Regions from separate parts of the Kribbella swartbergensis genome, predicted to be linked through region 1. Evidence: riboswitches for the same ligand, from Rfam matches in the RefSeq annotation. Region 1 holds a riboswitch; each other region holds the start of a gene.

Region 1 (4,615 bases):
TCCAGAGCTTCGGGTCGCCGGCCGCTATCCGGGTCACGTCCCGCACCCCCTGCCCGGACAGCTGCAGGTGTGACTCGGGCGCGTCGGCCAGCGTCCCGGCGGCCAGCGCCGACATCAGGTGCGGCAGGTGCGACACCCGCGCGACGGCGAGGTCGTGGTCCTCCACCGACAGCTCGACCGTCCGTGCCCCGGACGCCTCGGCCAGCCGCCGGACCAGCTCGACCGCCTCCGGTGCGCTGGTCTCGTGCGGCGTGACGGCCCAGGTCGCTCCGTCGAACAGGTCGGGGCGGGCGGCGAGCGGGCCGTTCCGCTCCGAACCCGCCATCGGGTGGCTGCCGACGTACCGGCTCAGGTCGCCGGTGAGCCGGCGCGCGTCGGCGAGCGGCTTGGACTTCACACTCGCCGCATCGGTGACGATCGCGTCGGTCTGCTCGAGCTGCTCGGCGACCACTCGGCCGACGTGATCCGGCGGTACGGCGACCACCACGAGCTGCGGCTCGATCTGGACCAGCCGGGCCCCGGCCCCGATCCGCTCGGCCATCAACGCGTTGTCCGGGTCGGCGTCGACCAACTCGACCACCACACCCAGCCGGCCCAGCGCCAAGCCGATCGACGTACCGATCAATCCGGTGCCGACGATCCGGACCGGGCCGCGCAGCTCGGTCACCGTGTCCTCACTCGGCCCGTCACTGGGCGCCTGTCAGGTCCGGACGCAGAGCGACCGCGCCGTGCAGGTAGACGTGCTGGATCTTCTCCCGGGACCGCGGCGACTCGGCGTGCACCATCATCCGGACCACCCGGGGCAGCGCGTGCGGGACGTCGATCTCCTGCATGCACATCAGCGGTACGTCGGTCAGCCCGATCTGCCGGCCCGCCACCGCGGGAAACTCCGAGTGCAGGTCCGGCGTGACGGTGAACAGGATGCTGATCAGGTCCTCCCGGTCCAGATCGTTCGCCTCCAGGACCGCCTTCACCAGCTCGGCGGACCGCTCGAGCAGGTGCTCGCGCTCGTCCACCTCCAGCTGGGTGGCACCCCGGATCGCCCGTACCGCCACGTTCCCGCCTCCTTCACTCGTCTGCCTCAACCCTAGGGCAGAGTAGTCAGACCGTGGACAGCCGTCTCGGATTGTGCCTCGGCGGCGTCGAGGGACTGCTCCAACAGGAGGGCGATCGTCATCGGCCCGACTCCACCCGGGACCGGCGTGATCAGGCTCGCCACCTCGGCCGCCTCGTCGAAGTGGACGTCGCCGACGTTGCCCTCGTTGTATCCGGCGTCGACCACCACCGCGCCCGGCTTCAGCCAGTCGCCGCGGACGAAGTTCGGCCTGCCGACCGCGGCCACCACGATGTCCGCGGTCCGGACGATCTCCGGCAGGTTGCGGGTCCGTGAGTGGGTGTAGGTGACGGTCGCGTTCGATGCCAGCAGCAACATCCCGGCCGGCTTGCCGAGGATCGGGCTGCGGCCGATCACGACCGCGTGCGCTCCGGCGATCGGTACGTCGTACGCCTCGAGCAGCCGCATGATCCCGCCCGGCGTGGCCGACCGGAACCCGGGTTCGCCGAACGCCATCGCGGCGAACGACCGCGTGGTCACGCCGTCGACGTCCTTGGCCGGATCGATCGCCTCGAACGCGGCCCGCTCGTCGATGTGCGCCGGCACCGGGTGCTGCAGCAGGATCCCGTGCACCTCCGGGTCCGCGGACAGCTTCCGCAGCTCGCCGACCAGTTCCTCGGTCGTGGTCCGCGCGGGCAGTACGACGCTCCGAGACGCGATGCCGGCCTTCCGGCTCCGGTTCTGCTTCATCCGCACGTACGTCGCCGAGGCCGGGTCGTCGCCCACCAGCACTGTCGCCAGGCACGCCTGGACACCGGTGTTGTCCCGCAGTACGCGGGCCCGCTCAGCCGTCTTCGCCACCAGTTCGGCGGCGAGGTCGGTCCCGATCATCAACTTGGTCATCCGGCGCGCTCCTTCGGGCCTAGAGGTCAGGTGCCCAGGCGCGCGGCTCAGCCGGTTCGTCCGGCGGACCGTTCCCCGGTGGTCCTCCACCTCAACGCCAGTCGCGGTCCGCCGTCCACACTACGCGACGAACCACGACCGGCGTGCCTCCAGGCCGATCACCTCGACCCGCGCGGCCGGCTGCCAGTCCCCGCGGGTGACCCGCAACCGCCGGACCGGCGGCGAACCCTAGTTGCCGGCCCGGTGCAGCACCACCTCGTGGACCTTTGGCGGTACGGCGCCGGGCGACCAGGTGATCCGGATCTGGTCAATCGTGGTGACCGGGATCGTCGCCGCGCTGTACGCAGCCTTCACCTGGCCTACCTCCTTCCAGCCCTCGCTGGTGCGGACCTCGAGCCGGCCGGACGCGTCGGCGGACTGCAGGACCGTGATCCGGTCGACTGCGGTGGGCGCGGACAACGTCACGGTCAGCGCGTCGCCCGCCGCCGGTGCCCGCTCGGCGACGTACGCCGTACGCACGTCACCATCGACCGCATCGCCGAGCGACGAGCCCGCGGCCGGCGCCGGCGTGCCAGTTGCCGTCAGCACCAGTTCGGAGCCGTCCGTCACCTCGATCGCGAACTCACGCACCACGAGCCAGTACGACGGGTTGTCGGCCAGCGCCCGGTAGCGGACGTACCGCGCCGTAACGTCGGCGGTGAAACGCACCTCGGCCGTGGTCGCACGGGTCAACTCGGTCCATGTCTCGCCGTCGGTCGAGTACTCCAGGACGCCGGAGTGGATGTAGTCCCGCGGACTGGTCGCCTTCCCCATGAGTACGGCGATGTCACCGATCGCCCTGGGCGCGCCGAGGTCGACCCGGATCTCGTCGCCGGCCACCGGGGCACCGTTGCTCCAGTAGAACGTCGACTCGTCGCCGTCGATCATCCGCTCGGGGACGTTGTCGGAGTACGTGCCCTGCGAGCTGGACGCCGTACGGCCCGGCTCGATACCCATCCACTGGTCGTGGACCCGGCCGGCCTCGGCGAGGAACGCGTCGGCGACGCCCTCGCCGATCCGCGGGTAGGTGTTGGAGTGCGGCAGCCGGATGTCGCGGATCGCCTTCGCCTGGCTGACCAGTTGCTCGATCCGCTGACGGCTGGTCCAGGCGGCCGATCCGTTGCCCTCGGCCACTTGCTCGAGGAGCCGCAGCGATTCCTGCAGTGCCTGGCCCCACAGCACGGTCGCGTCGAGCCACGCCTTGGCCTCGTCGGCGAACGCGGGGTCCGTCACCCCTTCACGAATCTGCGCGGGGGCCTTCTCGACGGCGGTGAAGTAGGGCTTGATCGCTTCGATCGCCGCGTCCCGCTGGCCTGCCTGCCAGGTCTTCCAGAACGCGGTGGTCCGGGCCGCCAGCACCGGCGCGCTCTCCGGGTGCAGCGTCGAGTCGTAGGTGTTCAGGTCGGCGAAGACCTCCAGGGCCGCGATCGTCCGGCGGTCTCCCCCGGCGCGTTCCGCGATCGCCCGGTGCCACGAGGCCTCCTCGTCGTACCGGGCCGGGTTCCAGCCCAGCTCGGCGAACGAGTAGAGCGCGAGCTTGCTGACCGCGGCCTGGTTCATCGGGTTCGAGATCACGCCGGCGACGTGCTCGGCGATCCCCGGCTCACGGCCGCTGTAGTCGGCCAGCAGGATGCGGCCGGCCGCGTAGTCGTTGACCGGGTAGTTGTCCCAGATCAGGATGTCGTGCCCGAACACCGCCCGCGCCTGGGCCGCTTGTGCGCTCGTGATCGTGCGCGGCACGACCCCGATCCCGGTCCAGTGCACGACCACCGCACTGTCGAGCTGCTCCCGCAGGGCCTTCTTGTACGGCGTCTCGGACACGTTGTAGTACTCGGTCGGGACCATCTGCAGCGGCGCCAGGCCCGGCTTCGACGCGACCCACTCGCGCTGGATCCGGTTCAGCAACTCGCTCTGCGCCCGACCGGCCGCGCCGCCGCCGGTGCCGTACTTCGCCCGGTCCTCCGGGCAGTGCCAGGTGTTGTAGTCGATGTCGTCGAGCGGCACGTTGAAGGCCCGCGCGCCCAGCGCGTAGAGCGCCTCGAACTTGGCGATCAGCGTCCGGTAGTCGCTGTCGGACGTGTAGCAGATCGACAGGCCGGGTGAGAGCGCGAAGGTGAAGTCGACCTTGTTGCTCCTGGCCCGGTCGATCAGCTCACCGAGTTCGGCCAGCTTGTCGGCCGGGTACGGGTCGCGCCACCGCTCCCGGTGGTACGGGTCGTCCTTGGGCGCGTACTCGTAGGTGTTCATCCGGTGCGCGCCGAGGTAGTCGATGTGGTCGAGCCGGTCGGCGTGCGACCACGGCGTGCCGTAGAACCCCTCGATCGAGCCGCGGTAGCGCATCGTCGGCCAGTCGCGGATCTCGACGCCGTCGACCCGGTTGCCCTCGACAACCTGCTCGAACGTGCGTGCGGCGTAGTACGTCCCGTCGGTGTCGACGCCGTCGAGGACGACGTGCTTCCGGCCGATCGCGAGCACATACCCTTCGGCCGGCAGCCCGTCGGCGGGCTCGACGTCCAACTCGCGCAGCGCCTCGTCGCTACCACCCAGCCAGATCGTCACCGCCGCCGGTCCATCGTCGACCGTCCGTACGCCGGCCCGCGCGAGCGTCTCGCGGACGAC
Region 2 (4,615 bases), 120 kb from region 1:
CCTGCGGGCGATGCGGGAGTCGGCGGTCTGGACGAGCCTCGAGCTGGCCAGGACCGAGCTGGGCAACTTTCGCGCCGCACTCGACTGGGCGGTGCCGTCGGAAGGGCCCGACGACGGCGCCGGTGATCTCGCCGTCGGCCTCCGACTGTGCGCCGCCCTCAGTTGGCTGTGGGTGGTGGGAGGGTACGTGGCCGAGGGGCGTCGCTGGCACGAACGCGTCGTGGAGCGGGCCGGCCGAACACCGTCGCGCGACCTCGCTGTCTGCCTGCGGGGGCTGGGAAATCTGCTTCTGCAGCAGGGCGAGATCGAACGCGCCCACGAGGTGGCAGTCAGAGGCCTGGCGATGGCAAGGACGCAGGATGACCCGCCCACCGTCGCGCTCGCGCTGAGCCTGCTCGGGACCGCTCAAGGACGGGCAGGAGACGTCGAAGCGGCCAGTCGCACGCTGCAGGAAGCGCTCGACCTGCAGCGGGATCTCGATGACCGCGGTGGACTCGCACGGGTGCTGGGAAACCTCGGCGGCGTCGAGGCAGAACTTGGCCGGCTCGCTGGTGCCGAGGCGCTGATGAAGGAGTCGTTGTCGATCCTCGAGGACATCGGCGACGTCCACGAGGCCGCGACCCAGGGCCAGAACCTGGCCTACCTGCTCACCGTCACGGACCGCCTCGACGAGGCGACCGAACTGGCGCGCGGCCTGGTCGACACGATCGTCGCGCTCGGCAACCCGAGCTTGACCATGGCGTTCGCGAACACCGTGATGAACATCCTCCTGCGGCGCGACGATCCGGCCGGCGCCGCCCACCTGTTCGGAGCGGAGGAGGCGATGGGTCAGCGGCTCGAGATGCCGAATCCGCAGGCGGACGAGGAACTCGCGGAGGCGCTCGACCTGATCGGCGGCGTGATGTCACCCGAGGAGTGGGAGGCGCACCGCCGTCAGGGCCGGTCGGAACGCGTCGAGGATCTGCTCGTCCGGTTCCGGGACATGCCGCCGTCTACCGCGGCCCGTGTTCCGCCCGCCAGGACTTGAGGAGTTGGTCGAGGTCCTTGTGGATGAAGGCGAAGAAGTCGGCGGCCTCGGTCAGGCGGCGGCCGACGGCGGTGTCCTCGCCGAACAGGGCGGCGCCGGAGCGACTGGTCGACTCCCATTCGGCGAGCGCGCTGTTGCGGCGCTCGAGGATCGCGGAGAAGACGTCGTCGCGGATCCGGTAGTGGTCCTTGCGGGAGCCGGGGATCCGCTCCCGGGAGATGAACGACAGCTGCAGCAGTTGCCGTACGGCGCCGGACACGGCCGGCTGACTGATCCGCAGCGACTCCGCGAGCTCGGCGGACGTCATGGTGCCGGTCGGGCTGACCAGCATCCGCCCGATCACCCGGGCGGACATCGTCGGGACGCCGCTGTTCGCCAGCACCCCGGCGAACCGCTCGACGAACTGACTGATCTCTTCCGGGGTGGGTTCAGGCGGCATGGCCGCATCCTACTCCAACTATCACAACGTTCTGATAGTTGAAGCGCCCGCTCCCGGTCAGGGAGCGGGCGCCATGGGTCTCTCAGCTGAGCTCGAGGCCCGGGTACAGCGGGTGCTTGTCGAGCAGCTCCGCCGAGGCGGCCTTGGTCTTGTCCGCGACGCCGTCGGCGAGCACGTACTTCGCCTTCGACGCCGCTCCGGCCGACGTCGTGGTCGGGGTGGTCGACGACAGCACGTCGACGATCAACTCGGCGACCCGGTCGAACTCGTCGACCCCGAAGCCGCGGGTGGTCAGCGCCGGCGTACCGATCCGGACACCCGAGGTGTACCAGGCGCCGTTCGGGTCCCGCGGTACGGCGTTCCGGTTCGTCACGATCCCGGCGTCCAGCAGCGCCGACTCGGCCTGCCGCCCGGTGATCCCGTACGACGACACGTCCAGCAGCACGAGGTGGTTCTCGGTGCCGTCGGTGACGAGTTTGACGCCGCGCTTCATCAGGCCCTCGGCCAGCGCGACCGCGTTGTCCGCGATCGCCTGCGCGTACTCCTTGAACGACGGCTGCCGGGCCTCGGCCAGCGCCACCGCCTTGGCCGCCATCGTCTGGCTCAGCGGGCCGCCGAGCACCATCGGGCAACCGCGGTCGACCGCGTCGGCGTACTCCGGCTGGCACAGCACCATGCCGCCGCGCGGACCGCGCAGGGACTTGTGCGTCGTGGTCGTGGTGACGTGCGCGTGCGGCACCGGGTCGAAGTCACCGGTGAAGACCTTGCCGGCCACCAGGCCGGCGAAGTGGGCCATGTCGACCATCAGGGTCGCGCCGACCTCGTCCGCGATCTCGCGCATCTTCGCGAAGTTCACCTTCCGCGGGTACGCCGAGTAGCCCGCGATCAGGATCAGCGGCTTGAACTCGCGGGCGATCCGGGCGACCTCGGCGTAGTCGAGCAGCCCGGTCTGCGGGTCGGTGCCGTAGGAGCTCTGGTGGAACATCTTGCCGGAGATGTTCGGCCGGAAGCCGTGGGTCAGGTGACCGCCGGCGTCCAGCGACATGCCGAGCATCTTCTGGTCGCCGAACGCCTTGCGGAGCTTGGTCCAGTCCTCCTCGGTCAGGTCGTTGACGTGCTTCGCGCCGGCCTCGGCCAGCGCCGGCGACTCGATCCGCTGGGCCAGGATCGCCCAGAAGGCGACCAGGTTCGCGTCGATGCCGGAGTGCGGCTGGACGTAGGCGTGCGGTGCGTCGAACAGCGCCTTGGCGTGGTCGGCGGCGGCCTGCTCGACCGTGTCGACGTTCTGGCAGCCGGCGTAGAAGCGGTGCCCGATGGTGCCCTCGGCGTACTTGTCGGACAGCCAGTTGCCCATCGTCAGCAAGGTGGCGGGGGAGGCGTAGTTCTCGCTCGCGATCAGCTTCAGCGAGGAGCGCTGGTCGGCCAGTTCGGCCTTGATCGCGCCGGCGATGGTGGGTTCCACCGCGCCGATCACCTCGAGCGCGTTGCGGTACGCGGCCGATGCGGCGGCGGCATCGAAGGGTTGAGTCATCGTTGTCTCTCCTGCGGTTGCAGTGGGTCGAAGGCACCCAGGCGCACGGTGCCGACGGTCTTCGCTCCCCGGTGGTTCTCCACCTCAGCGCGCCAGTCGCGACGCCCTCACCCTATCGTGCGCTCGACGATCTGCCGGAAGGGTGTGGTCCTCGGAAGCGTGCCGAACACACCGCCCCAATCGCCGGCCAGCCTGGACGCGACGAAGGCGTCCGCGACCTCCGGCGGCGAGTACCGGACCAGCAGCGAGGCCTGCAGGCACAGGGCCATCCGCGCCGCCAGCCGCCGGGCGCCGGCTTCCGCCTCGGACACATCAGCAAGCGCTTGCAGTACGTCGTTGACCGCGGCATCGAGCCGGTGATCGGCACCCTGGCAGGTGGCCAGCTCGGTCAGCCAGGCCTCCAGCGACTCGGGCCGGCGCAGGGCCCGCAGGACGTCGAGTGCGTTGACGTTGCCGGAGCCTTCCCAGATCGAGTTCAGCGGCGACTCCCGGAACAGCAGCGGCATCCCCGACTCTTCGACGTACCCGTTCCCGCCCAAACACTCCAACGCCTCAGCCACCATGAACGGCGTCCGCTTACACACCCAGAACTTCGCCAACGGAAGTGCGATCCGCCGGAAGGCGGCAGCCTGAGCATCACCCGCGAGCGAGGCGTCAACCGCGGCGGCTAGGCGCATGCCTAGAGCGGTGGCGGCTTCGCTCTCCAGGGCGAGGTCGGCGAGGACGTTTTGCATTGCGGGCTTTTCGCTGAGGAGGCTGCCGAAGGCTGAGCGGTGGCGGGTGTGCCAGACGGCCTCCACGAGGGCGCGGCGCTGGAGGGCGGCGGAGCCGAGCACACAGTCGAGGCGGGTGGCGGCGACCATCTCGATGATGGTGCGAACCCCGGCGCCCTCGTCGCCGAGCCGGTACCCGACCGTGCCGTGGAACTCGACCTCGCTGGACGCGTTCGACCGATTGCCGAGCTTGTCCTTCAGCCGCTGCAGGGCAAACGCGTTCCGGTTGCCATCGGCAAGGACCCGCGGTACGACGAAGCAGCTCAGCCCCTCCGGCGCCTGCGCGAGCACCAGGAAGACGTCCACCTGCGGCGCCGAGCAGAACCACTTGTGCCCGTTCAGCTGGTACTCGCCGTCGTTCCCGGTCGGCGTCGCGGTGGTGAGGTTCGCGCGGACGTCGGACCCGCCCTGCTTCTCGGTCATCCCCATCCCGGCGAGCACACCGGTCTTCTCGGCCGCGGGCAGCCGGCGTACGTCGTACTGGGTGGAAGCGAGTTGCGGGATCCACTCCTTGGCGAGCCGCTCGTCGGCCTTCAGCGCGGGCACGGCGGCGTACGTCATCGAGATCGGGCAGCCGTGGCCGGGCTCGACCTGCGACCAGAGGTAGAAACCGGCGGCGCGGGTCAGGTGCGCCGACGGACGGTCGCTTGTCCACGGCGCCGCCTGCAGGCCGAAACCGACGGCCTGCTCCATCAGCCAGTGCCACGCCGGATGGAACTCGACCTCGTCGACCCGGTGCCCGTAGCGGTCGTGGGTGCGCAGGACGGGCGGGTTCTGGTTCGCCGGAAGCGCCCGGGACAGCGCCTCCTCGGACCCGGCCAGCTCACCGATCCGGTGCAGGGCCG
Region 3 (4,615 bases), 260 kb from region 1:
AGGCCCAGTCCGACTTCGTCACCTACGGCTGGGGAATGATCCCGGTCCAGGCCGAGATCGGGGACAGCGTCTGGGACACCTCGATGTTCCCCAAGGACGGGCGCTACGTCCTGCCGGTCAAGGCGGCGGTCCGGCGCGCGGAGGAGCTCGACGACGGTGACGTACCGACCGTTCGGCTGCGGCTGCGCAGCTGGAAGGTGTCGTGAAACTGTCGGCGACCGCGTCTAGCGTGCTGGTGCACCCGGTTGAGGGAGGGGATGGCATGTCCACACTGTCAGATCGGCCGAACACGGCACTGGTGGTCATCGACGTCCAGAACGGCGTCGTGTCGCAGGGCTTCCAGCGGGATCAGGTAGTGGCCAATATCGGCACCCTGGTCGGCAAGGCGCGCGCCGACCGCGTGCCGGTGGTCTGGGTCCAGCACAACAGCGAGGACCTGCCGAAGGACAGCGACAACTGGCAGCTCGTCCCGGAGCTGACCCGGGAAGACTCCGAACCGCTTGTCCACAAGACGTTCGCCGACTCGTTCGAGGACACCGACCTCGAGGAGGTCCTCGCGCAGGCCGGGATCGGTCGGCTCGTCGTCAGCGGCGCGCAGACCGACGAGTGCATCCGCTCGACGATCCACGGCGCCTTCGTCCGCGGGTACGACGTCACGCTCGTCGGCGACGCCCACACCACCGAGGACCTCACCGAGTACGGCGCCCCACCGCCCGACCAGGTGATTGCTCACACCAACCTCTACTGGCAGTACCACCGAGCCCCAGGCCGCACCGCAGCCGTGGAGAACACCGCCGACGTCACCTTCCAGGACACGTAGACACTCTTCACCCCAGGCACGGAAGGGTTTGAACGATCGATCGCCTCGCTCCATGCCACGAACGGTGACGAGACCTTGACAGGGAGAAACCGGTTTCAGTACGGTTCCAGGATCCTAGGAAAGCGCTTTCCGACTCTTTCCGGTGAGCCCGCCGCCCACGCCACGGCGTACTGCGGCGTGCCCGCCATCCGCCCCAATCGGAGGTTCTCTCATGTCCTTCTTCGCGTCCCCAACGCGCCGGAACTCATCACCGGTTCGACGCAGGTTGCCGTACCTGGCGGCGGCCACCGCGCTCACCGTGGTCTCGGCGGCCGTGGTGTCGGCGGTCGCCGTACCCGAAACTCTGCCGAAGGCCTCGGCGGCCACGTTCTCACTGCAGGGCTGGGCCACCCAGGGTGGTGGCACGACCGGTGGCGGCAGCGCCTCGCCGGTCACCGTGACGACGGCCTCGGCCCTGATCAGTCAGATGCAGTCGAGCGGTGCGAAGGTGATCCGGGTGTCCGGCACCATCACCCTCTCGGGCATGAACAAGGTCGCCTCGAACAAGACGATCATCGGTGTCGGCAGCGGCGCCACCATCACCGGCGGCGGTCTGAACGTCGCGAGTGTCAGCAACGTCATCATCCGGAACATCAACTTCCGCGACTCGGACGACGACGCGATCAACATCCAGTACTCGACCAGGGTCTGGGTCGACCACAACAGCTTCAGCAGCGGGTACGACGGCGCCGTCGACGTCAAGCGCGCGTCGGACTACGTGACCGTGTCGTGGAACAAGTTCTCCAACCACGACAAGGTCGGGCTGATCGGGCACAGCGACGGCAACGGCGGCGAGGACATCGGCAAGTTGCGGGTGACGTACTACGCGAACTGGTTCGACGGGACCACGCAGCGGCACCCGCGGGTCCGGTTCGGCAACCCGGTGCACGTCGTCAACAACTACTACCGAGGCAACAGCGGCTACGGCGTCGCGTCCACCTGCAACGCGGGCGTCTATGTGGAGCGGAACTACTTCGAGAACGTCCGTAGCACCGTCGTCACCCAGACCGGTGACTCACCTGCGGGCAACGTGAAGCTCCTCAACAACTACCTCGTCAACTCCGGTACGCCGGCTTCCCGGAACTCCTCCAGCGTCGGCGCGATCCCGTACCCGTACGTCGTCGACGCCGCCGAGAACGTGAAGTCGATCGTCACGTCCGGCGCCGGCACCGGCAAGATCTAGTCCCGTCCCGGTGTCCCGGCCCTCTCGGCCGGGACACCGGTAGGCTGGTGGGACACGACTGGCGAGGGTGGGCGCGAACCACCGGGGAGTGACAGCAGGGCATCGACCGCCTGGGTGCCCGAGGCAAGGGACTCGAGGAGCCTGGTCGTGCACCGTGTACTGCATCTGTCCGACACCCACGTCAGCCGCATCGGACCGGACGAGGACGGCGTCGACGGTCTCGCCGCGTTGCGGCAACTGCTGTACGACGTCCGCCACGTCCCGTCGCTGGACCTCGTGGTGATCAGCGGTGACATCGCCGACGACGGCTCCAAGGAAGGATGCCTCGCGGTCCGGTCGGCTGTCGGTGCGTTCTGCCGGGAACGCGGGATCCCACACGTCTACAGCACCGGAAACCACGACCGCCGGGAAGGCTTCGCGGCGGTCCTCGGCTGGGGTCACCTCGGCCCGGACGACGCACCGATCGGACGCCGGGCCGAGTTCGACGGCGTGATCGCCGCGGTGAGCGTGGTCAACGGTCTGCGCGTCATCACCCTCGACAGCCTCGTCCCCGGCGAAACGCACGGCGTGCTCGGTCGCGATCAGCTCGACTGGCTGGAGGCCGAGTTGGCCACACCCGCGCCGGCCAGATCGATCGTCGTACTCCATCACCCGCCGATCTCCGTCGACGCGATGCCGTACATGAGTTCCGTCGTACTGCAAGACCCTGCCGCTCTGGGTCAGGTTCTGGCCGGCACCGACGTACACGCCGTCCTCTGTGGACACCTGCACCACCAACTGTCCGGAAGCCTGGGAGACAAGCCGGTCTGGGTCACCCCCGGCGTCATCACCCGCATCGACCTGACCGCTCCGCCGTCCTCGGTCCGAGGCGTCCTGGGAGCCGGCGCAACAGTTGTCGACCTGGGCGGCCCCTTCTCGCCGATGTTCCACACCATTCACTCCCGCGACCGCCAGGCCGGCACCGAGGTCTACGTCTACAACCCCCTCACCGGCGAAGACACTCCCGAGGTCAGCCCCATCACGTGAGGGCTCAGGCAACGCAGAACTCGTTGCCTTCGGGGTCAAGCATGACGATGTGGCCGAGGGGTTCGCCGTAGTACTCCTCGCGGACACGGGTCGCGCCGGCGGCGGCAAGTTCGTCGGCTTTCGCCCGGATCAGCATCTCCCGCTCGGCCATGTCCCACGGCGCCTCGCCGGCGACCCGGATGTCGATGTGCATCCGGTTCTTCGAGGTCTTCTTCTCGGGCACCCGCAGAAACCCGATCGCCGGTCCGCGGCCGTCCGCGTCCACGATCGACGCGCCGTCCGGATCGTCGTACCCGGGCTCCTGCACATACCCGAGCGCACCGGCCCAGAACGCGGCCAGCCGCTGCGGATCCTCGGCGTCACAGCCCAGCGTCCAATGCGTAGCCATTCCCGCAGGCTACTTGCGCGCCGATTCATCCAGGGCTGTCGCCGAGCTTCGCTGCTGCGGCGAGCGCCGACAGGAGAGCCGCGGTGGCGGGTGGATCGGGCGGTTCGCCGTACGTCGCCGCGTAGACGTGCCGGCGTGATCCCGCCAGCTTCGTTGCGACGATGTCGTCGGCCGTGTGGGCGCGCAGAGCGAGTCCGGGCATCGTGGTCACGCCGAGTCCGGCGGCGACCAGGGTCTGCATCACGACCATGTCGTCGGAGGTGTAGCCGATCTGCGGCTCGTATCCTTCCTCGGCGCACAACGAGAGCAGGTGGCTGCGGCACCGCGCACACCCCGCGATCCAGGTCGCGTCACGCAGGTCGGAGAGTTGTTGCCCTCGGCCCTTTGACAGCAGGTACAGCGGGTCGTCGAGCAGGTGATGCAGGCGTACGCCGGGTGGCTCGGGCTCGGTCTCGTCGTACCGGAAGATGACCGCGACATCGATCTTGCCGGTGCGCAGCAGCTCGAGCGCTTCCGGCGGGTGGACGTCGGTCAGGCGGATCTGTAGGCCGGGATGCGACTCGGCGAGCGCGGCCACGGCGCGGGGGATGAGCGATCCGATGGCGGAGGAGAAACCGGCCAGGCGTACCCGGCCGGCGGTGAGGCCGACGTGCGCGGCGAGCTCGGCGTCGACTGCGTCGATCCGCCCGAGGATCTCGGCGGCACGGTCGGCGAGGAGTTGGCCGGCTTGGGTGAGGCGGATGCCCCGGCCGACTCGTTGCAGGAGCTGCGCCCCGGTCTCGGCCTCGAGCCGGGCGAGGTGGTGCGTCACCGACGGCTGCGAGTAGTGCAACTCCTTCGCCGCCGCGGTACGGACCCATGGCGGGCGACGGCGTCGATGACACGCAGGCGGGTGACGTCCAGCATGTATCAACTCTATCTATCGATGAGCATGAAATTTGGCATTAGACGTAATACATCCGGTGCGCGCACGCTCGATGCATGACCACGACACTGATCCACCCCATCACCGCACTGGCGGACGGCGTCCGTTCAGCCGTCCACAAGCACGCCGGCTGGTCGGAGACCGCCGACCTCGTCGCCGAACAGCTCCGGCTGCACCTGCCGACGCCCGACGTACTGACCGCCGAACAGCGCGACGGTTCACCGGACAGCTACC

What was found. Region 1 has a riboswitch for ZMP and ZTP ahead of ACYVOK_RS10720 (bifunctional 5,10-methylenetetrahydrofolate dehydrogenase/5,10-methenyltetrahydrofolate cyclohydrolase). Riboswitches for the same ligand answer to the same signal wherever they lie in the genome.
Region 2: another riboswitch for ZMP and ZTP. It lies ahead of ACYVOK_RS10185 (glycine hydroxymethyltransferase); the one in region 1 lies ahead of ACYVOK_RS10720 (bifunctional 5,10-methylenetetrahydrofolate dehydrogenase/5,10-methenyltetrahydrofolate cyclohydrolase).
Region 3: another riboswitch for ZMP and ZTP. It lies ahead of ACYVOK_RS09510 (metallophosphoesterase family protein); the one in region 1 lies ahead of ACYVOK_RS10720 (bifunctional 5,10-methylenetetrahydrofolate dehydrogenase/5,10-methenyltetrahydrofolate cyclohydrolase).

The regions. Positions count from the first base shown of each region.
Region 1 covers NZ_BAAGPM010000014.1:795,121-799,735, forward strand. Annotated here, with positions in the region: gene ACYVOK_RS10710 (prephenate dehydrogenase) at 1-667, opposite strand, end outside; gene aroH (chorismate mutase) at 687-1,055, opposite strand; gene ACYVOK_RS10720 (bifunctional 5,10-methylenetetrahydrofolate dehydrogenase/5,10-methenyltetrahydrofolate cyclohydrolase) at 1,088-1,957, opposite strand; ZMP/ZTP riboswitch at 1,983-2,072, opposite strand; gene ACYVOK_RS10725 (beta-N-acetylglucosaminidase domain-containing protein) at 2,186-4,615, opposite strand, start outside.
Region 2 covers NZ_BAAGPM010000014.1:674,583-679,197, reverse strand. Annotated here, with positions in the region: gene ACYVOK_RS10195 (adenylate/guanylate cyclase domain-containing protein) at 1-1,027, shown strand, start outside; gene ACYVOK_RS10190 (GbsR/MarR family transcriptional regulator) at 993-1,466, opposite strand; gene ACYVOK_RS10185 (glycine hydroxymethyltransferase) at 1,549-2,997, opposite strand; ZMP/ZTP riboswitch at 3,026-3,107, opposite strand; gene ACYVOK_RS10180 (acyl-CoA dehydrogenase family protein) at 3,105-4,615, opposite strand, start outside.
Region 3 covers NZ_BAAGPM010000014.1:536,192-540,806, forward strand. Annotated here, with positions in the region: gene ACYVOK_RS09495 (DUF1905 domain-containing protein) at 1-206, shown strand, start outside; gene ACYVOK_RS09500 (cysteine hydrolase family protein) at 263-820, shown strand; gene ACYVOK_RS09505 (pectate lyase family protein) at 1,032-2,042, shown strand; ZMP/ZTP riboswitch at 2,087-2,165, shown strand; gene ACYVOK_RS09510 (metallophosphoesterase family protein) at 2,190-3,068, shown strand; gene ACYVOK_RS09515 (VOC family protein) at 3,073-3,456, opposite strand; gene ACYVOK_RS09520 (LysR family transcriptional regulator) at 3,482-4,288, opposite strand; gene ACYVOK_RS09525 (cysteine dioxygenase family protein) at 4,438-4,615, shown strand, end outside.